2 regions of the Citrobacter werkmanii genome follow, and region 2 is predicted to be linked to the other one. Evidence: predicted binding sites of a transcription regulator. Region 2 holds the regulator's gene; the other holds the start of a gene.
The links. The regulator LexA, encoded in region 2, represses DNA repair genes until DNA is damaged. The targets are predictions, from matches to a motif close to TNCTGTATGTACATACAGNA.

Region 1 (7,935 bases), 1.3 Mb from region 2:
CTTTTCAGCCACTCACCCTCGGTGATCACTACCGGGCTGTCGATTGGCGGAAAGGCGATTTTATGAATATGCACCTGCGTCAGCAGGTCGCCTTTCAAATCCAGACCTTCGGCAAAAGATTGCAGACCCACCAGCACGCTACGCTCACCGTTTTGTACCCGTTTGCGGTGTAGCTCCACCAGACGATAGCGCGGCTGATCGCCCTGGACCAGCAACAGCAGACGTAGATCGGCGACGTGCTCAAGAAAACGCTGCATCGCCCGACCGCTGGCAAACAGCACCAGCATGCCCTGATGCTTTTTGCTTTCCAGCTGTTCGCGGAAATAGGCAGCCATTTCCGCAATATGCTGCTCTTCGTTCTCTATCAACGGTTCGTAGCGCATCTGAGGAATAACAATTTTGCCTTGCTCAACATGATTAAACGGAGAATCCAGCGCGACGAAGCGGTCACCGGCCTTTTCTTTGAGGCCGCTCATCTCCTGTAGACGCGAAAAGCTGTTGAGCGAGCGCAGCGTGGCGGAGGTAACGATAATATGTGGTACGCTGCGCCACAGCAGTCTTTCCAGTTGATCGCTCACGCGGATCCCCACGCAGTGGAACCAGACGTGGATCTGCCCGTCACGCACTTCACGCGTCGCCCATTTACTCACCGGAGCGCCTGACGACTGCGCCAGCGAGGCCAGCCGCCACAGCTTGCTTTGCGCTTCGAACATACCCAGCGCCCGGTTCATCTGCAAAATAACCCGATGCAGACGCACAATATCGTGAGTGCCGGTTTTTTCGCTGAGATCGTTGAGGAACAGTTCAGCCAGACCGCGCAGCATTTCTGTGAGCTTCGCCAGGCGCTGACATATCTCCATTACTTCCGCTGGCAGTTCACCCATCGCAAAACGGTGTTCTGCTTCCTGGGTGGCAGGCATATACAGATTAAGAATATTGTTAAGTGAAGAAATCAGTTCATACAGTTCTTCGCAGTGGCCGTTCAGACGCTCAGCATTTGCCAACGGCGGCGTGGTTTTGGGGCGAAACTGCTCAAGGCAGGTAGCCACTAACTTACAAAACAGATCCAACTGCAGTCGATACCAGGGGGCGCTGATTTCCGCACTCATCTCCAGCGCATCGCGCGCAACGTCCGGCAAGTGGTGTCCTTCATCAAGCACCAGCAGCAGGTTTTTCGGCTCCGGCAAAACAGCTTCACTTTCCATGGCGGCCATCACCAGCGCATGGTTGGCAACCACCACTTCGGCTTCCTGAATCTCACGGCGGGCGACAAAAAAAGGACATTCACGATAATAGTGACAATTACGATTCAGACAGCTGGCCTTATCGGTGCTCAGGCGTTGCCAAAGTCCGTCATCAATAGCGATATCCGTGTGATCGCGCAGCCCGTCCCATTTATAGGTGTCGAGGTCGCCTTTCAGCCTGGCGCAGCGCTTTTGCTCTTCCTGGTTATTTGGCGTCAGGTCATCGTCGAGAAAAGCCAGCAGATCCTGCTGATTAGGTTCGGTACTGGCAAGCGCCGCTAAGTTACGCGGGCAGACATAGCGCCCACGACCGAACGCGGCGGTAAAACGCAGGTCAGGAATAATTTTGCGCAGTAACGGCAGATCTTTGCTGTAGATCTGATCCTGCAAGGCGACGTTGGCGGTACTCACCACCAGCGTTTTTTGTTCTTCCCGGGCAATGGCGATTCCCGGAATTAAATAGGACAGGGTTTTCCCCACCCCAGTCGGCGCTTCAATCGCCAGATGCCGCCCTTCTTCCCCGGAGAGCGTTTTCGCAACGTCAGCAATCATCTGCCGCTGCGGTGCGCGGGGGATAAAGTCGGGGATCTGTTCCTGAAGCGCCTTGTACCAGGCGGCAATTTGCGCTTTCAGCGCAGCCGTAAGTGCCATGAGAAAACCTGAAATACTGTATAAACAGCCACTATTGTGGCACATTTCAGGCGCTGGATGTACCTTTTTCCCCCATTCTGGAAAGCGCTTCGCAGCGCGGACTTAAATTGCCGGAAGGCGGCTTACACCCTATTCGGCCTACAGTCAGGTACATTGCAGGCCGAATAAACGCGTCGGCTAATAATATCCCAGTAACTTCCACCACAGCATACCCACGGCAAAAATGATAATGACATTTGCCGTCACCACACAGAGGTTGATTTTGTAAAAGCGCGGGCGTTCAAAATAGCCCTGGGCAAAATAGATGGGGCCAGGTCCACCACCGTATTCCGTATTGCCCCACATCAGATTACTGAAGATACCAAAGCAGATCGCCACCATCATCGGCGGTGCGCCAGCAGCGATCGCCGTGGCCGCAAAAGGGGCATACAGCGCAGCGACATGGCCGGTCGCCGTGGCAAAGAGATAGTGGACATAAATATACAGGATCCCCAGCAAAACAAAGGACTCTATCGCGCCAAATCCCTGAATACCGCTGCCCAGTTTTATCGTCATCCATTTAATAAAGCCCAGATCGGCAAGACCGGTCGCCAGGCTAATAATGACGCTAAACCAGATTACCGTGTCCCACGCTGCATGGTCATTGAGCAGGCTTTTCCAACTGACTGCGCCAGAGGCGAAAAGATAAGCGGCCAATCCCAGTCCGACCGAGGTTGCCGATAATCCCGTGATTAAGCTGGTGCCCCAGCCGACCAATGCCAACACAAAGCCAAACGCGACCTTTTTCTCGTTACTGCTCATCGCACCGAGTTCACCGAGCGCCTGCTTACCCATCGCTTTTGCCTCTGGCGTACGTTTAAGCTCAGGATCCAGCAACTTATAGACCAGAAGCGGCATCAAACAGAAACAGACCATCGCAGGAACAACAGCGGAAACAAACCACCCGCCCCAGGTTATCTCGACGCCTAATGAGGATTTAGCCAGACTCGCCACCAGCGGATTTGCCGCCATCCCGGTGAGGAATATCGCCCCGGTAATGGGCGTAAACTGAAAGCACACCATGGTTAAGAAATCACCAATACGCTTGCCGGTTACTCCCGGAGCCGAACCTAATACGTCATTGATTGAACGAGTGATAGGGAAAATAATCCCTCCGGAACGGGCTGTCACTGACGGCATTGCCGGAGCCATAATCAGATCAGATACCCCCAGCGAATAGGCGATACCCAGGCTACTGCCGCCAAATAGCGATAACATTTTATACGCGATACGTTTCCCGAGCCCTGAGGTGACAAACCCCAGAGAAAGAACATAGGCGCAGAAGATGAGCCATACTGTACCGGACGCAAACCCTGACAGCGCTTTCGCCTCTGGCAAGGTCTTGGTAAAAATCACCACACAAAGCGCAATCAACATTACCGCCCCCGAAGGGAGCGGTTGGGTAAGAATGGCGGCAATGGTCGCGGCAAAAATAGCAAACATATGCCAGGCCTGAGGCGTCAGACCATCAGGTACGGGATAAAACCAAATTATCCCCCCAATCGCCAGCGGTATCAGGAACGCCAGAATGGATTTTCCCGCGACAGAATTCGTTGACATAAAAATATCCTTATTCCGTTAGCCCGAGAACCTTCATTTCTGCGACATATATTTGGCCAGCACCTGATCGACCATCGCGGGTGCCATTCCCAGGTAGTTTGCCGGGTCGGTCAGTTTCTCAATCAACTGCGGATCCAGTCGTTCTGCAACAGATGGCATCGCATTCAGCACATCAGCCAGTCGTCCCCCCTGTTCGTTGACGATACGGCAGGCGTCGTACACAACATCATGCGCATCCTGACGACCGATGTATGGCGCCAGTCCCATCATGACCGCCTCAGCCACAATCAGGCCGTTGGTCATACCGAGGTTACGTTTCATCGCCGCTTCATCGACTATCAGCCCCGCCAGCATAAAATTGGCCTGATGCAACGCCCCTGCGCTGAGGACGAAACTTTCCGGGATAGCAATCCATTCCGCATGCCACGGCCCGGTCGCCCGTTCCAGGTCCTGCACCATCGCATCCAGCATCAGTCCCGCTTGCTGACGCACGCCTTTAGCACAGGCCAGCATCAGTTCGCTGGAGATCGGGTTGCGTTTCTGCGGCATGGTACTGCTGGCGCCACGCCCTTTAACAAACGGCTCATACAGCTCGCCAAACTCATTGGCTGCCAGCAACATTACGTCGTAGGCAATCTTACCCAGCGAACCAGTAATCACCGCTAACAAGTTAACCGCTTCGGCAAAACCATCACGCGCGACGTGCCAGGTGGACGTTGGAACATTCAGTCCAAGCTCTTCCATCATCGCTTTTTGTACCGCCAGCCCTTTATCCCCCAGCGATGCCAGCGTACCAGCTGCACCCGCAAATTCGCCGACCAGAACACGAGGACGCGCCTGGGTAAGACGTTCCGCGTGGCGTTCAAACATATCCAGCCAGATGGCCGCTTTATAACCGAAGGTCACGGGCAAAGCCTGTTGTAAGTGGGTTCTCCCGGCCATTGGCGTATCACGGTAGCGACGTGCGAGGTCTGCGAGCGTCGCACGAAGTTTGTTTATATCGGTCTCAATTAACGTGAACGCATCACGAATTTGTAGGACTACCGCGGTGTCCATAATGTCCTGAGTGGTTGCCCCCCAGTGCACATAGCCGCCGGACTCGCCAGCCTGTTTAGAAATCTGGTGCACCAGCGGTAGGATCGGATACCCCACTATTTCGGTTTCATGGCGCAATAAATCAAAATCGAGCGTGTCGGCATTACATTTCTCGGCAATTTCCTGCGCCGCCGCCTCAGGTATTACGCCACAGCGCGCTTGAGCCTTAGCCAACGCAACTTCCACTTCCACGTATTTGCGCACCAGCTCGCGATCGTCAAACACCGCGCGCATCGCCGGTGTGCCGAAAGAATCCCTGAACAGAACAGAATCAAGTACATTCGAAGCCATAAATCCCCCTGGAAAATCTGATAATGATAAGATGCTTGTTTACGGCGGTTTGTTGGATATTCAAACGCCGCCACAATGTCCAGACATTATCAAATGTCCGTACATTTAAATGTACGGACATTTATAGTATTCATAAGAAATGTAGGGAATAGTCCGTACAAATTTTCGTGATAAAGATCACTAATTTTTTGATGAAACTGCGATGAAAGAATCTCTGTACAAGCGAATAGCACGTGAACTGGCACAGCAAATTTCGGTGGGAACCTTTGCCCCCGGCTCGCTGTTTCCTACGGAAATGGAACTGTGCGAAACATGGCAGGTCAGCCGCCACACCATGCGTGAGGCGCTAAGGGAATTAACAGAGCAAGGTTTGATTTCACGGCGTAAAGGCGCAGGCACCCGCGTTTGCGAACCTAAGGCTAACAGCGTCAATCATCCGCTATCGCATCTTGAGGATCTGCTACTGCTGGCCAGGAACAATCTGCGCGTCATCAAGAAAATCGATGAGATTGTGGCGGACATAGAGTTGTCCCAGTTGATTGGCTGCCCGCCAGGTTCCCGATGGCTGCACATTGCCAGTACCCGTGAAGATGCGCAAAACCCGGACGCGCCAATTTGCTGGACCGACAGTTACGCCAGCAAGGACTACGCCAAGCTGCGCACGTACATCCGCGATGATCCGCACTCGTTAATTAGCGATCTGATCGAAACGCACTACGGTATTAAAAGTCATGAAGTTCACCAGACGATTACGGCAGTTGGCGTGCCTAAGAAGATGGCAAAAATCCTTAACGTAGCACCTGATTCTCCGGCGATGAGAATTGTGCGCCGCTATCTGGACAGGGAAGGAAAAGTTTTTGAAACGACGATTTCTGTTCACCCAGCAGGACGCTATACCTGCTCAATCGTGCTGAAATCGCAAAGCTCAGGGGAATGATTGACCTGGCCGGCCTACACAACGTGTAGACCGGATAGCATGTTTATACTGCCATACAGCAGGTGAATTACTGCGCTGAAGACGGTCTGCGCGGACGGCGCGGTGGACGAGGCTTATCGCCTGCCGGTTTGCCTTCGCCGCTACGCGGTTTCCCTTTCGGCGCGCCGCCATCCTGACGACGCGGCTGCTGGCCACGTCCTGCTCCGCCCTGGCCGCGACCGCCGCCACGCTGCTGGCGACCGTTCTGAATCGGCTCAGCTTTGATAGACGGGTCTGGCTCGTAGCCTGGCGTTGCAATACGCGGGATCTCTTTTTTCAGCAGCTTCTCGATATCACGCAACAGTTTGTGTTCATCGACGCACACCAGAGACAACGCTTCGCCGGTGGCGGCCGCGCGGCCGGTACGACCAATACGGTGCACGTAATCTTCCGGGACGTTTGGCAACTCGTAGTTCACCACGTGCGGCAGCTCTTCAATATCCAGCCCGCGCGCGGCAATATCGGTCGCCACCAGCACGCGAATATCACCGGATTTAAAATCGGCCAGCGCACGCGTACGCGCGCCCTGAGATTTGTTACCGTGGATCGCCGCGCTGCGAATGCCGTCTTTATTCAGTTGTTCCGCCAGATGGTTCGCACCATGTTTGGTACGGGTAAACACCAGCACCTGCTGCCAGTTGCCCTGACCAATCATCTGCGACAACAGTTCACGTTTGCGTTTTTTATCCACGAAATGCACATGCTGAGTCACCTGCTCGGACGCGGTATTACGACGCGCCACTTCAATTTCCAGCGGGTTGTGCAGCAGCTTTTCGGCCAGCGATTTAATATCGTCAGAGAACGTTGCCGAGAACAGCAGGTTCTGGCGTTTTGCCGGCAGTTTCGCCAGAACGCGACGAATGTCATGAATAAAGCCCATATCCAGCATGCGGTCAGCTTCATCCAGCACCAGGATCTCAACCTGATCCAGTTTCACCGCATTCTGGTGTTCCAGATCGAGCAAACGACCCGGGGTGGCAATCAGCACATCTACGCCGCCACGCAGCTTCATCATCTGCGGGTTAATGCTGACACCGCCGAAAACCACCAGCGAGCGAATATTGAGATACTTACTGTAATCACGTACGTTTTCGCCAATCTGGGCCGCCAGCTCGCGAGTCGGCGTGAGGATCAGCGCACGAACCGGACGACGGCTTTTACCATGCGGCTGATGAGTCACAAGATGCTGCAACAACGGCAGGGTAAAACCTGCTGTTTTCCCCGTACCGGTCTGGGCGCTGGCCATCAGATCGCGGCCTTCCAGCACGGCGGGGATCGCCTGCTGCTGAATAGGGGTAGGTTCACGGTAACCCTGCTCGGCAACGGCACGTAAAATCTCAGGGTTCAAACCAAGGGAATCAAAAGACATAACAACTCCGAACCGCCCTGACCGTTACCGGTGTCGTTTTCAGGGAGATACACACAATAGAGATGACAAAAACCACAATGTCATGAAGGGGCGGAGTGTAGCAGTTTTTGTGATGTACCGCATAAATTATCCCTTCATCGGAAATTAACCTCGCGGACTGGACAAGGTGGCATATCAGTCATAATCTTAATCAATCGATTGATTAAGATCAGAGCCGCGCAATGAATACACCCACCATGACAACCAAAGGCGAACAGGCGAAAAACCAGCTCATTGCCGCCGCGCTGGCGCAGTTTGGCGAGTATGGTCTGCACGCCACAACGCGCGATATCGCCGCGCAGGCCGGACAAAACATTGCGGCCATCACCTACTATTTTGGCTCAAAAGAGGATTTATACCTCGCCTGCGCCCAGTGGATTGCCGATTTTATTGGTTCACAGTTTCGCCCGCATGCGGAAGAAGCCGAGCGTCTGTTTACTCAGCCGGAGCCCGATCGTGGCGCGATGCGCGAACTTATCCTGCGCGCCTGTAAAAATATGATCATGCTGTTAACCCAGGACGACACCGTTAACCTGAGCAAGTTTATCTCACGCGAACAGCTTTCACCCACCGCGGCTTATCAACTGGTACACGACCAGGTTATCAATCCGCTGCATACCCACCTGACGCGCCTGATTGCTGCCTATACTGGTCGCGATGCCAACGACACC
Region 2 (7,935 bases):
AATCACAAAAAGTAGTTCCAGCATGACTCTCTCCCGAAATAAAATACTCTCCATTCCTTTACAAGAAACATGCCAAAGTTAATCTACTGATTTATAAAACAAAACACCCTGTGACAACGCACAGGGTGTGGTGAAATTAACTAACTTTTAGTGAGAAACTAACGCTTATCAGCCACCAGCTTCAAAGCATGTTCCAGGACGTTAATATCGGCTCCGGCTTTATGCGCGTTCTCACTCAGGTAACGACGCCACTGACGTGCGCCGGGGATTCCCTGAAACAGTCCCAGCATATGGCGCGTCACATGCCCCAGATAAGTGCCCTGACTCAGTTCACGCTCAATATATGGGTACATGGCACGCACAACGGCGACCGGATCGGCATCATGAGTAGCGGCAGCAAAAATTTCGCGGTCGACCGACGCCAGAATTCCGGGATTTTGATAGGCTTCACGCCCCACCATCACGCCATCCATATGTTGCAGATGCTTTTTCGCTTCTTCCAGCGATTTAATACCGCCGTTGATCGACATCGTCAGATGCGGGAAATCACGCTTTAACTGATAAACACGGTCATAATCCAGCGGTGGGATCTCGCGGTTTTCCTTCGGGCTTAACCCGGACAGCCAGGCCTTGCGGGCGTGAATGATGAACATCTCGCATTCGCCGTTGCCAGATACCGTGTTGATGAAATCGCACAGGAATTCGTAGCTGTCTTGATCATCAATGCCGATTCGGGTCTTCACCGTCACCGGAATCGACACCACATCGCGCATCGCCTTGACGCAATCGGCGACCAGTTGCGCATTCCCCATCAGACAGGCGCCAAACATGCCATTCTGTACGCGGTCGGAAGGACAACCCACGTTGAGGTTAATTTCGTCATAGCCCCGCTGTTCAGCGAGCTTCGCACACTGCGCCAGCGCAGCCGGATCGCTCCCGCCCAGTTGCAACGCGACCGGATGTTCTTCTTCGCTATACGCCAGATAATCGCCTTTACCATGAATGATCGCGCCGGTAGTCACCATCTCCGTATACAGCAGCGTCTGGCGGGACAGTAAGCGCAAAAAGTAGCGGCAATGTCTGTCCGTCCAGTCGAGCATCGGCGCGATAGAAAAACGATGAGCGGGAAAAGCGGTAGACTGAGATTCAGGCAGCATGGCGAATATTCAAGCATCCGGTTAAAAAAGGGGCGCTACTATAGCATAGACCGATGCGATAGTGCGCCCCATCATCGTGGCTCGCACAGCATATTCTCACAGAGCGTTATTTGCGCCCCGGCTTGCCGTCATGTGGGCCAAAAAACTGCGGCGGATGGTCAACCCAGCGATCCTCGCGCGTGGCGGCATAGACCGGGTTAAGCGGGTAATAAATGCGATTATATTTTTTGTTTGCCTCACCCACGACCAGCAAGCGCACCTCTTCACTGGTGTTATTGATAAAGGTGTGGCATACCCCGGTTCCTGCCGGAAAACCGACGCTGTCGCCAGGTTCGAGCTTCCATAAATAGCCGTTAATCCAGGCTTCCGGATAACCTTCCAGCACATAGATAAACTCTTCTTCATCGCTTTCGGCATGAGGATAAGATGTGCGACGCCCCGGCGGCAGGCGTTCATGATGAATACCTAGTCTTCCTAACCCCAGTTTACGGGCAAGCGGCGCGCCAATAGCAAAAAGTTCATTGCTGTCGGGGTAGGTGGAGTCATCAGCCCCCTCCACCTCTCGCCAGTGGCGAATACAGTCGGGTCTTTTCATGTGGATTCTCCAGAATACGATGCGTCAGGTATAGCACACGGCGGCGGATCTCGGCGTTTTAAGCAGAACATGATAAAGTAAGGGATTAACCTTTCACACAAATCGAGGCGCCAAATGGACAAAACCACCACGCAGGAGTTATTGGCTCAAGCTGAAAAACTCTGTGCGCAACGCAACGTGCGGCTAACGCCACAGCGCCTCGAAGTGCTGCGCCTGATGAGCCTGCAGGAAGGCGCTATTAGCGCTTATGACCTGCTCGACCTGCTACGGGAAACCGAGCCGCAGGCCAAGCCACCGACCGTTTATCGTGCGCTCGATTTTCTGCTGGAACAAGGTTTTGTACATAAAGTGGAATCGACCAACAGCTACGTGCTGTGTCACCTGTTCGATCAACCGACCCACAGTTCTGCGATGTTTATTTGCGATCGCTGTGGCGTGGTAAAAGAAGAGTGTGCGGAAGGTGTGGAAGACATCATGCATATGCTGGCGGCAAAAATGGGTTTTGCTCTGCGGCATAACGTGATTGAAGCTCACGGGCTGTGCCCGGCATGCGTGGAGGTTGAAGCCTGTCGCCATCCAGGCGAATGTCAGCATGACCACTCAATTCTGGTGAAAAAGAAAGTCGGTCGCTAAGCCAGAGAGCGTACATCCTTGTACTCTCAGGAGGGGACTAATTACCAGCGGTAATCATTGCGGGTTTCCCAGTCAGTGACTTCTTTCTCCGCCTGATCTTTTGCATAACCGTAACGCTCCTGGACTTTACCGACCAGTTGGTCACGTTTGCCTTCAATGACCGTCATATCATCGTCGGTCAGTTTGCCCCATTGCTCTTTCACTTTACCTTTGAACTGTTTCCAGTTGCCGCCGACTTCGTCTTTATTCATCATCAAATCCTCATCGTTAGGTTGTGAATAGCCAGAGTATCTCGTCCAACTCCGCTATCTTTTCTGCTGGACGTGAGAATAAGTGTAGTCACTGATTCGGCATTCGATTCACTATTCAGAATTTTTAACCGTCAGGCTTCAACAAACCACGTCCCGTTGCGCCAGTGACGCCTCCAGATAAAGGCCAGTGAAAGCCCGCGCAGGGCGAGAAACACGGTGAGTGCCAGCCACAAACCGTGGTTACCCAGCAGCGGTAAAGCCAGTAACGTTAATGCGAATCCCACGGCGGCAACGGCCATGCTGTTGCGCATTTCTGCAGCCCGTGTTGCGCCAATAAACATACCGTCCAGCAAATAACACCAGACGCCAACCAGCGGCAAAATCACCTGCCAGATAAGATAGCGATCGGCCAGCAGTTGAATCTGCGGGAGCGAGGTTAGCAACGCTATAATGTGCTCGCCAAACAGGGCATAAACCAGCGAAAACAGAATCGCCACAAGACCGGACTGTCGACAGGCTGCGCGCCAGACATCCAGTAACTGGCTGCCATCCCGTGCGCCATAGGCCTGACCAGAATGCGCTTCAACGGCGTAGGCAAACCCGTCCAGCGCGTAGGCGGTAAAGGTCAGCAGGGTCATCAGAACGGCATTTACCGCAATGATATCGCTCCCCAGGCGCGCGCCCAGCACCGTAATGGCACCAAAACAGAGCTGCAGCAACAGCGAGCGCAGCATAATGTCACGGTTAAGCGCCAGTAAGCGGCGGAAATTGCCACGCCAGGCCTGTTTCAACATTGCCAGCGAAATTCCGCGCATATGCAGGACTTTGCGTACCATTAACAGACCGATCAGCAAGGTGGCATATTCGGCGGTGACCGTCGCCAGCGCCGCGCCCTGCACGTTCATATGCAGGCCCATCACCAGCCATAAGTCGAGCACAATATTGAGAACATTACCGACAATCAGCAGGATAACCGGCGCCCGCGCATACTGAACGCCAAGCAGCCAGCCGAGCAGCACCAGATTCGCCAGAGACGCGGGTGCGCTTAACCAACGGATTTCCAGGAAACGTCGGGCCTGCTCCAGTACCGCTTCACTTCCCCCGACAATATGCAGAGCCAGATCGATAATCGGCGTACGAAACAGTGCGATAAGCAGCCCCGCCCCCAGCGCCAGCATTAGCGGTTGCACCAGCGCACGCGCCAGTGCCTGCGGATCTTTCGCGCCAAATGCCTGGGCGGTAAGACCTGTGGTGCTCATACGTAAAAAAAGCAGCAGCATAAAGAGAAAACTGGTCGCGGTGGCGCCAACGGCAACGCCGCCAAGATAGACCGGACTATCCAGATGACCAATGACCGCGGTATCGACCAATCCCAGCAAGGGAACGGTGATATTGGAGAAGATCATCGGTAAGGCAAGACGCCAGAGTGCTTTGTCGGAGGAGGTAAAGAAAGGCATGAAATGGAGCCTGAAAAGAAGTTAGAGGTACTGGAAGATGTTGCCCTGGCCCGGTAAGCGCAGCGCCACCGGGCGAGTTGCCGGATGGCGACGCAAACGTCTTATCCGGCCTACAGGGACTCAACAGAGTATTACAGCCATTCCCCGTTACGAATGACGCCTACCGCCAGCCCTTCAATAGTGAAGTTTTGCTCGCGCAGGTCGACCACAATGGGTTTGAATTCGCTGTTTTCTGGCAGGAGTTCAACCTTGTTGCCCTGTTTTTTCAGGCGCTTCACCGTCACTTCGTCGTCAATGCGTGCGACAACAACCTGACCGTTACGCACATCCTGTGTTTTATGCACGGCCAGCAAATCACCGTCCATAATCCCGATGTCTTTCATCGACATACCGCTGACGCGCAGCAGAAAATCGGCGTTCGGTTTGAACAGTGAAGGATCGACCTGATAATGGCCTTCGATGTGTTGCTGCGCCAGAAGTGGCTCACCTGCCGCAACGCGACCGACAAGCGGTAAACCTTCTTCTTCTTCCTGCAACAGACGAATACCACGCGATGCGCCGGATACAATTTCCAGCACGCCTTTACGCGCCAGCGCTTTCAGATGTTCTTCAGCAGCGTTTGGGGAACGGAACCCCAAACGCTGCGCGATCTCCGCACGCGTCGGTGGCATACCTGTCTGGCTAATGTGATCTCTAATAAGATCAAACACCTCTTGCTGCCTGGCCGTTAACGCTTTCATTCCGCCCCCTGGGTGTATATACAGTTATGCTGTGAGTATATACAGCTAAAGGTGATTTTGGAACCGCAAACTGCGCAAAAAAACAGGAGAATGATGAAGTTGTGGAATCTTTATCGCAAATGCGACCACAACAGGATGCCCCAGGTGATCAAGGCGACAAAAATCGACAGCAATACCGCCGCCGACCCCATGTCTTTCGCACGACCAGACAGTTCGTGGTACTCGGAACCGATACGATCAACCACCGCCTCAATCGCACTATTGAGGATTTCAACGATCATCACCAGCATCACGGAACCAATCAGCAACACGCGCGTAATGGCGTCGACGTCCAGCCAGCAGGCGATGGCAACGCCTAGCAGAACGGCAACGCTTTCCTGACGAAATGCCGCCTCATTAATCCATGCGGCGCGAAAACCTTTCCAGGAATAGCCTGCAGCTTTGATAATTCGGGTGAATCCAGTGGTATTATTGGCCATCAAAAAGAACCTTTTTACATTATTAGCGTCAATGTCATTGTAACGTTACCCCGTTTGTTTCAGGGTGTGGCAAAGCAGCGCGAAGTATGACCGGATACACCAGAAATTCACTAAACTTTCTGATATCCTTGCAGCGCATTTGCATTATTAACCAGAGGCTTTACATCGTTTATGTCCGGCTGGCCACGAATTTACTACAAATTACTGAATTTACCATTAAGCGTACTGGTAAAAAGCAAGTCTATTCCGGCGGAACCCGCACCGGAATTGGGGCTCGATACTTCTCGCCCCATTATGTACGTCCTACCGTACAACTCCAAAGCAGACTTGCTGACGCTGCGCGCCCAATGTCTGGCGCACGATCTCCCGGATCCCCTGGAACCGCTGGAGATAGACGGAACTCTACTGCCGCGCTACGTGTTTATTCACGGCGGCCCACGTGTCTTCACCTATTACACGCCAAAAGAAGAGTCTATTAAGCTGTTCCATAACTACCTCGACTTGCATCGCAGCAATCCAGACCTGGATGTGCAGATGGTGCCGGTTTCGGTAATGTTTGGCCGTGCGCCTGGACGTGAAAAAGGCGAGGTCAACCCGCCGCTGCGTATGCTGAACGGCGTACAAAAATTCTTTGCTGTGTCCTGGCTGGGTCGCGACAGCTTTGTCCGCTTCTCCCCGTCGGTTTCCCTGCGTCGCATGGCGGATGAACACGGTACAGATAAAATTATCGCCCAGAAGCTGGCGCGCGTAGCGCGTATGCACTTTGCTCGCCAGCGCCTGGCCGCAGTCGGTCCGCGCCTCCCTGCCCGTCAGGATCTGTTTAACAAGCTGTTGGCCTCAAAAGCTATCGCGCGCGCGGTAGAAGATGAAGCGCGCAGTAAAAAAATCTCCCACGAAAAAGCGCAGCAAAATGCGATAGCGCTGATGGAAGAGATTGCCGCCAACTTCTCCTACGAGATGATCCGTCTGACAGACCGTATTCTGGGCTTTACCTGGAACCGTCTGTATCAGGGGATTAACGTTCATAATGCAGAGCGTGTACGCCAGTTGGCGCACGATGGCCACGAAATCGTCTATGTTCCGTGCCACCGCAGCCATATGGACTATATGCTGCTGTCGTACGTGCTGTATCATCAGGGTCTGGTTCCGCCGCACATCGCGGCAGGCATCAACCTGAATTTCTGGCCAGCAGGTCCGATCTTCCGCCGCCTGGGCGCGTTCTTTATTCGTCGTACCTTCAAGGGCAACAAGCTTTATTCCACCGTTTTCCGCGAATACCTGGGCGAGTTGTTCAGCCGCGGCTACTCGGTTGAGTACTTTGTCGAAGGCGGTCGTTCACGTACTGGTCGTTTGCTCGACCCGAAAACCGGCACGCTGTCGATGACCATTCAGGCGATGCTGCGCGGCGGTACGCGTCCGATTACCCTCGTACCGATCTACATCGGCTACGAGCACGTCATGGAAGTGGGCACGTATGCGAAAGAACTGCGGGGCGCGACGAAAGAGAAAGAGAGCCTGCCGCAAATGCTGCGTGGCTTAAGCAAGCTGCGTAATCTGGGTCAGGGTTACGTTAACTTTGGCGAGCCGATGCCGTTGATGACTTACCTCAACCAGCACGTGCCGGAGTGGCGTGAATCTATCGATCCTATCGAGTCTATCCGTCCTGCCTGGCTGACGCCGACGGTAAATAACATTGCCGCCGATCTGATGGTACGCATTAACAACGCAGGCGCGGCCAACGCCATGAACCTGTGCTGTACCGCGTTACTGGCTTCCCGCCAGCGCTCTCTGACCCGTGAGCAGTTGACTGAACAACTCGATTGCTATCTGAGTCTGCTGCGCAACGTACCGTATGCCCCGGATGCGACGGTTCCTGCGCAGAGCGCCAGTGAACTAATTGACCATGCCTTGCAGATGAACAAGTTTGAGGTCGAGAAAGACACCATTGGCGACATCATCATTCTGCCGCGCGAGCAGGCGGTATTGATGACGTACTACCGCAACAACATTGCGCATATGCTGGTTCTGCCTTCGTTAATGGCGGCCATCGTAACCCAGCATCGTCATATTTCACGCGCTGCGCTGCTGCAGCATATTGAAGCGCTATACCCAATGCTGAAAGCGGAGCTGTTTCTGCGCTGGGAGCGTGACGAACTCGCTGGCGTGATCGACGAACTGGCCAGCGAAATGCAGCGCCAGGGACTCATCACCCTGGACGATGACGAACTGCATATCAATCCGGCCCGCTCCCGTACGCTACAACTGCTGGCGGCGGGTGCTCGTGAGACGTTGCAGCGCTACGCTATTACCTTCTGGCTACTGAGCGCTAACCCATCTATCAACCGTGGTACGCTGGAGAAAGAGAGCCGCACCGTGGCTCAGCGTCTTTCTGTCCTGCACGGCATTAACGCGCCGGAATTCTTCGACAAGGCCGTGTTCAGCTCTCTGGTGCTGACGCTGCGTGACGAGGGATATATCAGCGATACCGGAGATGCCGAACCGGAAGAGACGATGAAGATCTATCAGATGCTGGCCGAACTGGTCACGTCGGATGTGCGTCTGACCATCGAGAGCGCCACACAAGGCGAGTAAGCATAAAAAAACCGGTCGAAATGACCGGTTT

Region 1: the regulator LexA is predicted to act here: its motif matches at 1,910-1,929, upstream of dinG (ATP-dependent DNA helicase DinG).

The regions. Positions count from the first base shown of each region.
Region 1 is NZ_CP044101.1:1,875,674-1,883,608, reverse strand. Features, by position in the region: gene dinG (ATP-dependent DNA helicase DinG) at 1-1,895, opposite strand, end outside; gene FOB24_RS09535 (DASS family sodium-coupled anion symporter) at 2,073-3,494, opposite strand; gene FOB24_RS09530 (class-II fumarase/aspartase family protein) at 3,528-4,880, opposite strand; gene FOB24_RS09525 (GntR family transcriptional regulator) at 5,083-5,817, shown strand; gene rhlE (ATP-dependent RNA helicase RhlE) at 5,885-7,225, opposite strand; gene cecR (transcriptional regulator CecR) at 7,447-7,935, shown strand, end outside.
Region 2 is NZ_CP044101.1:537,728-545,662, reverse strand. Features, by position in the region: gene pspG (envelope stress response protein PspG) at 1-24, opposite strand, end outside; gene dusA (tRNA dihydrouridine(20/20a) synthase DusA) at 159-1,157, opposite strand; gene FOB24_RS03290 (cupin domain-containing protein) at 1,264-1,752, opposite strand; gene zur (zinc uptake transcriptional repressor Zur) at 1,867-2,385, shown strand; gene FOB24_RS03280 (CsbD family protein) at 2,427-2,636, opposite strand; gene dinF (MATE family efflux transporter DinF) at 2,768-4,093, opposite strand; gene lexA (transcriptional repressor LexA) at 4,225-4,833, opposite strand; gene FOB24_RS03265 (diacylglycerol kinase) at 4,944-5,312, opposite strand; gene plsB (glycerol-3-phosphate 1-O-acyltransferase PlsB) at 5,484-7,904, shown strand.